2 linked regions of the Tsuneonella mangrovi genome follow. The protein of the gene in region 1 interacts with the protein of each later gene in a pairwise test. Links are inferred from orthologs where the notes say so. Each region holds a gene or a part of one and is shown on either strand. Other genes may lie near its edges.

The links. Proteins that work in one complex are often made in the same cells at the same time.
Region 2: the proteins of pheT (region 1) and secD interact in binary tests that used the Escherichia coli proteins (3 or more experiments, as listed by UniProt). The link is inferred for Tsuneonella mangrovi from one-to-one orthologs.

What each region holds. Positions count from the first base shown.
Region 1 is NZ_CP022889.1:1,900,840-1,908,909, forward strand. The notes cover bases 3,063-6,169. They hold pheT (phenylalanine--tRNA ligase subunit beta), read left to right. Parts: upstream 3,063-3,462; coding sequence 3,463-5,877; downstream 5,878-6,169. Other genes in these bases: pheS (phenylalanine--tRNA ligase subunit alpha), read left to right, coding at 3,063-3,466; CJO11_RS09350 (SDR family NAD(P)-dependent oxidoreductase), read left to right, coding at 5,874-6,169. In the rest of the region: rplT (50S ribosomal protein L20), read left to right, coding at 1-258; CJO11_RS09330 (helix-turn-helix domain-containing protein), read left to right, coding at 446-1,321; CJO11_RS09335 (helix-turn-helix domain-containing protein), read left to right, coding at 1,457-2,299; more of pheS, read left to right, coding at 2,348-3,062; more of CJO11_RS09350, read left to right, coding at 6,170-6,617; CJO11_RS09355 (peptide chain release factor 3), read left to right, coding at 6,634-8,070.
Region 2 is NZ_CP022889.1:1,212,114-1,215,704, reverse strand. Bases 436-3,264 are described here. They hold secD (protein translocase subunit SecD), read left to right. Parts: upstream 436-965; coding sequence 966-2,564; downstream 2,565-3,264. Other genes in these bases: secF (protein translocase subunit SecF), read left to right, coding at 2,581-3,264; yajC (preprotein translocase subunit YajC), read left to right, coding at 625-945. In the rest of the region: more of secF, read left to right, coding at 3,265-3,567; CJO11_RS06010 (glycosyltransferase), read right to left, coding at 3,568-3,591. UniProt on the Escherichia coli protein: Part of the Sec protein translocase complex. Interacts with the SecYEG preprotein conducting channel. SecDF uses the proton motive force (PMF) to complete protein translocation after the ATP-dependent function of SecA.

The DNA.
Region 1 (8,070 bases):
GTCGCTCGCCAGGCGGTCGAAAAAGCCGGGCAGTACGCCTACCGCGACCGCAAGGTGAAGAAGCGCAACTTCCGTGCGCTGTGGATCCAGCGGATTAACGCCGCGGTGCGCGCCGAAGGCCTCACCTATTCGCAGTTCATGCACGGCGCGAAGCTTGCCGGCATCGAGCTCGACCGGAAGGTCATGGCGGACCTCGCGATGAACGAAGGCGCGGCCTTCGGTTCGATCATTGCGGAGGCGAAGAAGGCGCTCGGCTAAGCCGAAACCTTTCGACGGTTACGAATTGCAGGGGCGCTGCGGGCAACGGCTTGCAGCGCCCTTTGCATGTTCATCCTTAGAGTGCATCGTCCACGCCAGAAACCGAAGTCTCGCATTCGCGTCAAAAATTGACTAGATAAAGCTTGAGGGCGGGTTCAATCCATTCCGCCAACGGGGGCAACGGGTCGTGCAGCGTGACTGCGAAATCGATGTGCGCTTTTTCGCGCCGCCGGCCGAGTTCGACGGCTGCTTTACCACGTTCTATCGCGTTACCTTCACAGTGCCGGGCGGCGACCGGGTAGAGGACTACCTCCAGCCCGAATGGGCCAACCTCAGGGTATTTTCGGGTGACCTGCCGGTCTCGGAAATGGTCGAGGGCGCGCGTATCGTCGATTCCCGCTTTACCGCGACCGGCCCGAGTTCACGCCCGGTGCGCTTCGAAATGGGCACTACGCGCATGTGGGGGGTCGGCTTGTTCCCGCTCGGATGGGCGCGTTTCGTGCGGTTGCAGGCGTCCGACCACGCCAACCAGCTGTACGACGGTGAAACGAACCCGGCCTTCGCGCGATTCGCACCGCTGCTCGAAGTGATGGGCGATGTGCCCGACGACGAAGCCGAATTCGCGCGGCTGATCGAATTCTTCCGTTCGATCGACACGCCAACGCCAGAAGCGGACATCATTCGTGCGGTGCATGCCGCGATCGTCGATACGGACGTTTCCAGCGTTGGCGAGATTGCCGAACGTGCCGGGATTTCCATTCGTGCGCTTGAGAGAATTTGCCGCAAGCATTTCGGGTTCCCGCCCAAGCTACTGCTCCGTAGGCAGAGATTCATGCGCAGTTTGGCTGCATTTATGTTGGCAGGAGAGGGCAGCTGGAAAGCTGCGATTGATGAACACTATCACGACCACGCCCACTTCACGCGCGAATTTCGGGCATTCATGCACATGACGCCGAGCGAATATGCAGCCCTGCCGCACCCTGTGCTCGGTGCTTTCATGGCGGAGCGCGAGCGGGTGTGGGGGTCGCCCGCGCAGACCCTCGATAAGCCCAAACGGGATTAGCCCCCCAGCCTCCTTGCGCCTGCGAAGCCATTCCCTGTATGAAACGTGCGGGGTCAATCAAGGGGTCGCCCAATCGATCGCACGGGACCAAGCAGCAACAGTGTTGCGGTGCGCTTCGCGTTGCCGAACGCGCGGTTGCGCCCATACGTTACGACTTACTATTTGACCGAAGTCGCCCCGCTCGAGGGAGGAATCGTCGAGGATTACCTCCATCCAGAATGGGCCAACGTTCGCTTTAGCGACGGGGGCAGCATGTCAGGATCGATCGGTCCGGGCGAACTGTCAGACACCGGGGCGCTTGTCGCGACCGGCCCGACCAGCCATGCCACCCGGTTCCGGATCGGGCCGGGGCGATACTGGGGCATCGGGTTTTTGCCGCTCGGTTGGGCGCGATTCGCGAACTGCGCTGCCGCCGATCGTGCGGACCGGTTTACCGACGCGCTGGAAGATGAAGCGTTCGCTGCGTTTCGACCGCTGGGAAGCGGAGTTTTCGGTGCCGAGCCGGATTTTGCCACCGAAGTCGATCGGATCGATAGCATAATGCTCGGGTTGCTCGAGCGACCTGCGCAAGACGAGGAGCGGATTTTGGCGATCCACGCCGCATTGGTCGATCCCGAAGTGCAGACAGTCGCCGCGCTTGCTGACAGAACGGGCCTTACCCCGCGATCGGTCGAGCGTATCGCACGCCAGGCGTTCGGCTTTCCGCCAAAGTTGCTTTTGCGCCGCCAGCGATTCTTGCGCAGCCTGGCCGAGTTCATGCTCGACCCTTCGCTCAATTGGCTCGACACGATGGACACGCAATATTTCGACCAAGCGCACTTCATTCGCGACTTCCACCGCTTCATGGACATGGCGCCGACCGCCTATCGCGCGTTGCCCCATCCGATCCTTGGTGCGGCGGCGCTCGCCCGTGCTGCGGCCGCGGGAGCTCCAATGCAGGTGCTTCACCAGCCGGAAGGCGGTGAACCTGCCGAATAATGGCAGGCATTGCCAGTTATCGGCCATAACCCTAGTGGCACTTGCGCAATGACCGATACCGACGAATCCCGACTGGCCGAGACTCTGGCCGCAATCCGCGAAGCGGGCGATGCCGCTGCGCTCGAGACGCAGCGCGTGGCCGCGCTTGGCAAGCAGGGCTGGGTCAGCCTGCTGATGAAGACTCTGGGGCAGATGACCCCTGATCAGCGCCAATCCGAAGGCCCGCGGATCCAGGGCATCCGCGCGCAGGTTTCCGACGCGATTGCCGAGCGAAAGGCGGCGCTCGACGCCGCCGCGCTCGAGGCGCAATTGGCGAATGAAACGCTCGACCTGACACTACCTGCCCCCGAGGCACCGCGCGGTTCGATCCACCCGGTGAGCCAAGTGATGGACGAGCTGGCGGAAATCTTCGCCGACATGGGCTTCTCGGTCGCTACCGGCCCTGAAATCGAGGACGACTGGCACAACTTCACGGCGCTCAACATGGACGAATCCCATCCAGCGCGGGCGATGCACGACACCTTCTATTTCCCCGACCGCGACGCACAGGGAAACCGGATGCTGTTGCGCACGCATACCTCACCGGTGCAGATCCGCTCGATGGTAGAGCAGGGCGCGCCTTTGCGGATTATCGCGCCCGGTCGAGTCTATCGCAGCGACAGCGACGCCACGCATACTCCGATGTTCCACCAGGTCGAAGGGCTGGTGGTCGACAAGGGCATTCACCTTGGCCACCTCAAGTGGACGCTCGAAACCTTCCTCAAGGCGTTCTTCGAGCGCGATGACATCGTTTTGCGGCTGCGCCCGAGCTACTTCCCGTTCACCGAACCATCGGTGGAGGTCGATGTCGGCTGGCAGGACGTGAACGGCCGCCGCGTATTGGGCGGCGATGGCGACGCGCCGGGTCACGGATGGATGGAACTGCTGGGGTCAGGGATCGTCAATCGGCGGGTGATCGAGTTCGCCGGACTCGATCCCGACGTGTGGCAGGGCTTCGCGTTCGGCGTTGGTGTCGACCGGCTTGCCATGCTCAAATATGCGATGGACGATTTGCGTGCGTTCTTCGACGGCGACCAGCGCTGGCTCGACCATTACGGCTTCTCGCCATTCGACCAGCCGACGCTTTCGGGTGGGGTTGGGGCAAGGGACTCGGGAGCGCGCGCATGAAGTTCTCGCTCGAATGGCTGAAGACGTTCCTCGATACCGAAGCGAATGCGGCGCAAATCGCTGCGAAGCTCAACGCGATCGGGCTCGAGGTCGAAGGGCTTGAAGATCCGGCCGAGCGGCTGGCGGGCTTCCGCGTAGCCGAAGTGCTGACCGCCGCGCCGCATCCCGATGCCGACAAGCTGCAAGTGCTTACGGTCAGCATCGGAGATGGCGATCCGCTGCAGGTCGTCTGCGGCGCGCCAAACGCCCGTGCGGGGATGAAAGGCGTGCTGGGCCTGCCCGGAGCGGTGGTCCCGGCCAATGGCATGGAACTCAGGAAGAGCGCGATCCGCGGCGTCGAATCGAACGGCATGATGTGCTCGGTGCGCGAGCTCGAACTGGGCGACGAGCACGACGGGATCATCGAACTGCCCGAGGATGCGCCGGTCGGGACCAGCTTTGCCGACTATCACAACACGTCACCGGTGTTCGATGTCGCGATCACCCCCAACCGACCCGATTGCATGGGCGTGGAAGGCATCGCGCGCGACCTGGCGGCGGCAGGAATGGGCACGTTCAAGCCTTATCGCGTCGATCCGGTTGCCGGGGTTTTCCCATGCCCGGTCGAAATCCGCACCGACGATTCTGAAGGCTGTCCTGCGTTCTATGGCCGGGTGATCCGTGGCGTGACGAACGGTAGCAGCCCTGAGTGGATGCAGCGCCGCCTGATCGCTGCGGGGCAGCGTCCGATCAGCGCGCTGGTGGACATCACCAACTACCTGATGCTCGCATTTGGTCGCCCGGCGCACGCTTACGACCTGGCGAAGCTCAACGGCGCGGTCGTGGCCCGACGCGCGAAGCCGGGCGAGCAGGTGCTGGCGCTCAACGAGAAGACTTACACGCTCGACGATAGCATGACCGTGATCGCCGACGACGCGGGGGTGCACGATATCGCGGGCATCATGGGCGGCGAGCATTCGGGCTGCTCGGAGGCGACCACCGATGTCCTGCTCGAGATCGCCTATTTCGATCCGGAGCGGATTGGGCAGACCGGGCGCGCGCTGGGGCTTTCGAGCGATGCCCGCACGCGGTTCGAGCGGGGGGTCGATCCCGCTTTCCTCGATCCGGGGCTGGACCTGCTGACCGACATGATCGTGCGGTTCTGTGGTGGGGAAGCGAGTGAGGTCGTCCGCGCGGGCTCTCCCCCATCGAACAAGAAGAAACTGGATTTCGAACCGGTGCTGGTCGAACGGATCGGCGGCGTTGCCGTGCCCGAAGACGAGCAGCTGGCGATCCTTGCCGCGCTGGGCTTTACCGCGACGCGGACCCAGTTCGGCGACGGCAAGATGACCTGGCACATCGAAGTGCCATTGCGCCGCCACGATATCGAAGGCTCCGCCGACCTGGTCGAGGAAGTCGTCCGCATCTACGGACTCGACAACATTGCCTCTGCACCATTGCCGCGCGCCGATGGCGTTGCGCGACCGACCGCCACACCGGAGCAGGTACGCGAACGCAGGGTGCGCCGCGCCGCTGCCGCGCGCGGGCTGTCCGAAGCGGTGACGTGGTCGTTCCTGCCGGAAGCCGATGCTGACCATTTCGTGGACGGGAACGGCGGGCTGTGGGTGCTCGAAAACCCGATCAGCGAAGACATGAAGGCAATGCGCCCGTCGCTGATTCCCGGTTTGCTCGCTGCCGCCAAACGCAATGCCGCCCGCGGGGTGGACAGTTCCCGCCTGTTCGAGATCGGGCGTCGCTATTTCCGGGGCGAAGGCGGGGCGAGCGATGAGCGTGCAACGCTCGGCGTTCTGCTTGCCGGCGAGAAGACCCAGCGCGGCTGGGCAACCGGAAAGGCCGCCGCCTTCGATGCGTTCGACGCAAAGGCCGATGCGCTCGCCCTGCTCGAAGCTGCCGGTGCGCCGGTCGCGAACCTGCAAGTGATGGGTGAAGCGGGGCGACAGTTCCATCCCGGCCAGTCGGGAACCTTGCGCCTGGGGCCGAAGAACGTGCTCGCCCGGTTCGGCGCGCTTCATCCCAAGACACTCGAAGCGTTCGATATCGATGGCCCGGTAATGGCGGTCGAGCTGTTCCTCGATGCGATTCCCGAGCGCAAGAATGCCGGGTTCGCCCGCACGCCTTACGCGCCGCCTGCTTTGCAGCCGGTGACGCGCGACTTCGCGTTCCTCGTCGATGCCACGCTGTCAGCCGGCGATCTCGCACGCACGGTCAAGAATGCCGACAAGGCCAACATCGTTTCCACCCGGGTGTTCGATGTGTTCGCCGGAAATGGTGTGCCCGAAGGCAGGAAGTCGGTTGCGGTCGAAGTGGTGCTACAGCCGAGCGACAAGACCTATACCGACGCTGAGATCAAGGCGATTTCGGACAGGATCGTCGCTGCAGCAGCCAAGCACGGTGCGGAGTTGAGAGCATGAAAACCGCCTTCGTAACCGGAGCAACCGCCGGTATCGGCGAAGCCACTGTGCGCGCATTGGTTGCTAGCGGCTGGCGCTGCATTGCGACGGGGCGTCGCCAAGAGCGGCTCGAAGCGCTGGTTGCGGAGCTCGGTGCGGACAAAGTCCACCCGGCGGTATTTGATGTGCGCGACAGCGCAGCGATGGACGCGGCGATTGCCGCACTGCCTGCGGAGTTCGCGGGCGTAGACCTGTTGGTGAACAACGCCGGTCTGGCCAAGGGCCTGTCGCCCGCACAAGAGGCGGACCTCGCCGACTGGCAGGTGATGATCGACACCAATGTGACCGCTATGGTGGTGCTGACCCGCAAGCTGCTGCCCACGCTGGTTGCGCGCAAGGGCGCGATCATCGCGATCGGATCGGTTGCCGGGAGCTACATCTACCCCGGTGGCAATGTCTATGCGGGAAGCAAGGCGTTTGCGAACCACTTCACCCTTGCGCTGCGCGCCGACCTGCACGGCACCGGCGTGCGCGTGACCAGCATCGAGCCGGGCATGGTCGAGACCGAGTTCACGCTGGTGCGCACGGGCAGCCAGGAAGCTTCGGACAAGCTCTATTCCGGGGCCGACCCAATGACCGGCGAGGACATTGCCAATACCATCCGCTGGATCGCCGAACTTCCGCTGCATCTCAACATCAACCGCCTCGAGTTGATGCCGGTGAGCCAGGATTTCGCCGGCTTCCGCGTGGCGCGCGACTGACCCACCCGATCTTCAGATGACTTCCAATCGCCGTACTTTCGCGATCATTTCGCACCCCGACGCGGGCAAGACCACGCTGACCGAGAAGCTGCTGCTGACCGGTGGCGCGATCCACCTGGCGGGCGAGGTCAAGGCGCGTGGGCAGGCGCGCCGGGCGCGCTCGGACTGGATGAAGATCGAGCAGCAGCGCGGCATTTCGGTGACGAGTTCGGTGATGACCTTCGAGAAGGACGGGATCACCTTCAACCTGCTCGATACACCGGGGCACGAGGACTTTTCCGAAGACACCTATCGCACGCTGACTGCGGTCGACAGCGCAGTGATGGTGATCGACGCGGCGAAGGGCATCGAGCCGCAGACCCGCAAGCTGTTCGAGGTCTGCCGCTTGCGGAGCGTGCCGATCATCACGTTCGTCAACAAGGTTGATCGCGAAGGGCGCCCGGTGTTCGAGCTGCTCGACGAGATCGCCGACATGCTCGCGCTTGATGTCTCGCCGCAAGGCTATCCGGTGGGGATGGGCGGCCAGTTCCAAGGGGTGCTCGATTTCGCGAGCGGCGCGGTCGCGCGGCCCGAAGGACCGAGCAAGGAATTCCTGGGCAAGCGCGATCCCGATCCGGCGCTGCCTGATGAAGTGGCCGAGAACGTCGAACTGGCGCAAATCGGCTATCCCGAATTCGATCTAGAAGCATATCGCAACGGTGACCTGACGCCGGTCTATTTCGGCTCGGCGCTCAAGAACTTCGGGGTCGACGAACTGATCGACGCGATCGCCAAGTTCGCCCCGCCGCCGCGCCCGCAGCCCGCTGGCGAAGAGCAGATCAGCCCCGAGCGCGATGAAGTGACCGGGTTCATTTTCAAGGTCCAGGCCAACATGGACCCCAACCACCGCGACCGGATTGCGTTCATGCGGCAGGTTTCGGGCACCTTCAAACGCGGCATGAAGCTGACCCCGAGCGGGCTCGGCAAGCCGATCGCGGTGCATTCGCCGATCCTGTTTTTTGCGCAGGACCGTGAGATCGCCGATACCGCCGAGGCAGGCGACATTATCGGCATTCCCAACCACGGCACGCTGCGGGTGGGCGATACACTGAGCGAAAAGAACCAGGTGCGCTTTACCGGCCTGCCCAACTTCGCGCCCGAAATCCTGCGCCGCGTGGTACTCAAGGATCCGACCAAGACCAAGCAATTGCGAACGGCACTAGACGACCTGTCCGAAGAGGGCGTGATCCAGGTATTCTATCCGGAGATCGGCGGGCAGTGGATTGTGGGTGTGGTTGGGCAGTTGCAGCTCGACGTGCTGGTTTCGCGGCTATCGGCGGAGTATAAGGTCGAGGCCATGTTGGAAGCCGCCCCGTTTGCCACCGCGCGCTGGCTCAAGGGCAGCGCCGAGGCGCTCAAGGGATTTGCCGATTTCAACCGCGCGAACCTTGCCAAGGACCGCGACGGAGACATG
Region 2 (3,591 bases), 690 kb from region 1 along the record:
CCAGATGACGACTGTAGGAGGCTCGGATCGCACTACGGCTGTGGCTTTAGCGATGGTGGTTGTCGGTCCAATCTGGACGAAGCGGCGCTCAACTTGAAAGTCCCATAGGTCATGTGCAGCGATCCGGTTCGCCTCCAGTTGCTGCTCACGGCACGGTGAATTTTCGACAGCCTCTGTGCCCGGCGACATATGACAGCGCTCCTCAATCCCCACGCCGGCTCAAAGCGTTCAAGATTCGAAGCTGGAGAATTCGGAGCGTGGCGACATGGTGGCGATTCAGATCTTCAACGAGGACCTAGCCATCCCAGCGGAAACATGCTTAAGTATATGATTTACCACTGGTCGGGACGACTGGATTCGAACCAGCGACCCCCACACCCCCAGTATGGTGCGCTACCAGACTGCGCTACGTCCCGTACCAGTGGAGGCGCGCCTATAGGGCGCAGCTTGAGCCAAGGCAAGGCGCTGCGCACGCACTTTCGGACCGCTCGATTGCTCTTGCCCGGCAATGCTGCTAGGCGCGCCGCGCTATCGACGGTTTGCTTGCTTGCAGGCGTGCCGATCGCTCCCATATTGCGCCCTTGACCGGGTGAGATGCCAACAATTCGATAGGCCAAAACAACGATGCTCAATCTTCTTGCCGCTACCTCCGCGGCCGCCGCCCCCCCTGTATGGATGAGCTGGTTGCCGATCGTCGGCATGGTCGCAATCTTCTGGTTCCTGCTGATCCGTCCGCAGATGCGCCAGCAGAAGGAACATCGCGAAAAGGTCGCCGGGCTCAAGCGGGGCGACCAGGTGGTCACCGCCGGGGGATTGATCGGCAAGGTGGTCAAGGTCGATGAGCACTACGCCGAAGTCGAAATCGCCCAGGGCGTGAAGGTCAAGGTGGTCAAGTCCACCATTGGTGACGTGGTGCCTCCGGGCGGCGCGGCGGCGAACGACTGAGCGCGGGGCGAAGACGCGATATGCTCGACTTTCCGCGCTGGAAGAAGCTGTGGCTCTGGGGCCTTGTGCTGTTCGTGTCGGTCGCATCGCTGCCGACGATCGTCTCGCTTTCGGGCGGTCAGTGGCCCGCCAGCCTGCCCAGCCCCAAGGTCAACCTCGGGCTCGACCTCGCTGGGGGCAGCCAGATCCTGCTCGAAGCGGATCCGCATCAGATCGTCACCCAGAAGCTGGAGACGATGGAGGAATCGGTCCGCACCAAGCTGCGTCAGGCCAGCCCGGCGGTCCGCATCGGCGACATCTCGACCAAGGATGACAAGCTCAGCTTCATGGTTTCCAGCCCGGCCGATGTCGATCGGGCGCGCGAACTGCTGACCCCGCTGATCAACGGCGCGGGGCTGACCCGAGACTGGACGCTGTCGGTTGTCGACGAGACCCGCATCGTCCTCACGCCGACGCCGGAAAGCCTCGCCAAGGGGCTCGACCAGGCGATGGACAGCGCGAAGGACGTGATCGATCGCCGCATCAACGCGATCGGCACACTCGAGCCGACGATTATCCGCCAGGACACCGACCGGATCGTGGTTCAGGCCCCGGGGCAACAGAACCCCGAAGCGCTCAAGAAGCTGATCGGCCAGACCGCCAAACTCGAATTCAAACTGGTCGACATGAACGCGCTGCCGTCCGACGTGGCGGCGGGCAAGGCCCCTCCGGGCAGCGAGATCCTGCCTTATGCATCGAGCAGCCGGTTCGCCGGGCAGAGCATCGCAGTGCGCCGCCTCGGCGGGATCAAGGGTGACAACCTGACCAATGCGCAGCAGGGCTTCGACCAGCAGACCAACGAACCGGTGGTCAACATCACTTTCGACCAGCAGGGGGCGGACAAGTTCGCCCGCCTGACGACCGAAAACGTCAACAAGCCGTTCGCGATCATCCTCGACGGCAAGGTGTTGTCGGCGCCGAACATCAACGAGCCGATCCGCGGCGGGCAGGCCCAGATTGCCGGCGGGTTCACGGTCGATTCGGCCAACGAGTTGGCGATCGCGCTGCGTTCGGGCGCGCTGCCGGTCGATCTCAAGGTGATCGAACAGCGCACGGTCAACCCGGAGCTGGGCAAGGATTCGATCCGCAGCGGCCTGATCGCGCTCGGCGTGGGCACCGGGCTGATCCTGCTGTTCATGCTCGTGACTTACGGCCGTTTCGGGTTCTATGCAGACGGCGCGCTGGTGCTGAACGTGCTGATGATCCTCGGTGTCATGGCAGTGCTCAACGCTACGCTTACGCTGCCGGGCCTTGCCGGGTTCGTGCTGACCATCGGTGCGGCGGTCGATGCCAACGTGCTGATCAACGAGCGAATACGCGAGGAGCGACGACGCGGCAGGCGCGTGCTGCAGGCAGTCGAGACCGGCTACAAGGAAGCCAGCCGCGCGATCTACGATGCCAACATCACCAACGTGATCGCCGCAACGCTGCTGTTCCTGTTCGGTCAGGGTCCGGTAAAGGGCTTCGCAGTCGTGCTCGTGATCGGCGTGATCACCTCGGTGTTTACCGCCGTTACCATCACCCGCATGTGGGTCGCCGGCTGGCTGCGCCGCCATCGCCCCAGCGAAATCCACATCTGATCGGGGAGAGACCGCGATGAAACTGCTCAAGCTCGTCCCCGACAACACCAACATCGGCTTCCTCCAGTGGCGGTTGCCGTTCTACATCGTCAGCCTGCTGCTGATCTCCGGCAGCTGGGCGCTGGTGCTGACCAACGGCCTCAACCTCGGGGTCGACTTCGTCGGCGGGCAAATGATCCGCGTGACGTTCGTCGGCCAGCCGGAAGTGCCGGTGGCGAAGATGCGCAAGGAAATCTCCGCGCTCGGCTATGGCGACCCGATCATCCAGAGCTACGGCGGTTCGAACCAGGCGGCGATCCGCGTGAAGCTGCCGGCCGGCTCCGAGCAGAAGCCCGATCTTGCCAACACGATGACCAGCAAGATCGTCGACACCCTCAAGGCGGACCATCCGAAGATACGCATCGACGGGATCGATTCGGTGTCCGGCAAGGTCTCGAGCGAGCTGTTCAGCAAGGGGCTGATGGCGCTTGGCTTCGCGATGGTCGCGATCTCGATCTACATCTGGATCCGGTTCGAATGGCAGTTCGGTGTCGGGGCGCTGTTTGCACTGTTCCACGATACCTCGCTGACGTTGGGATTTTTCGCGCTCACCCAGCTCGAGTTCGATCTCAATATCGTCGCCGCGATCCTGACGATCATCGGCTATTCGCTGAACGACACGATCGTGGTTTACGACCGGATTCGCGAGAACCTGAAGAAGTATCGCAAGATGCCGCTGCCCGAGCTGCTTGACCTGTCGGTCAACGAGACGCTGGCGCGCACGGTGATGACTTCGCTGACGCTGCTGATCGCGCTGATCCCGCTGCTGATCTTCGGTCCGGCGAGCCTGTTCGGCCTCGCCGCTGCGATCACGCTGGGTATCTTCATCGGTACCTACAGCTCGATCTACATGGCCGCGCCGATCCTGATCTGGATGGGGGTCAAATCGGACAGCTTCGTGCCGACCGAAACCCGCGAGGATCGCCAGGAACGGTTGGCCCGCGAAGGTGGCGCGCGCCCCTGATCAGCGCGCGGCGAGAAGCCGTTC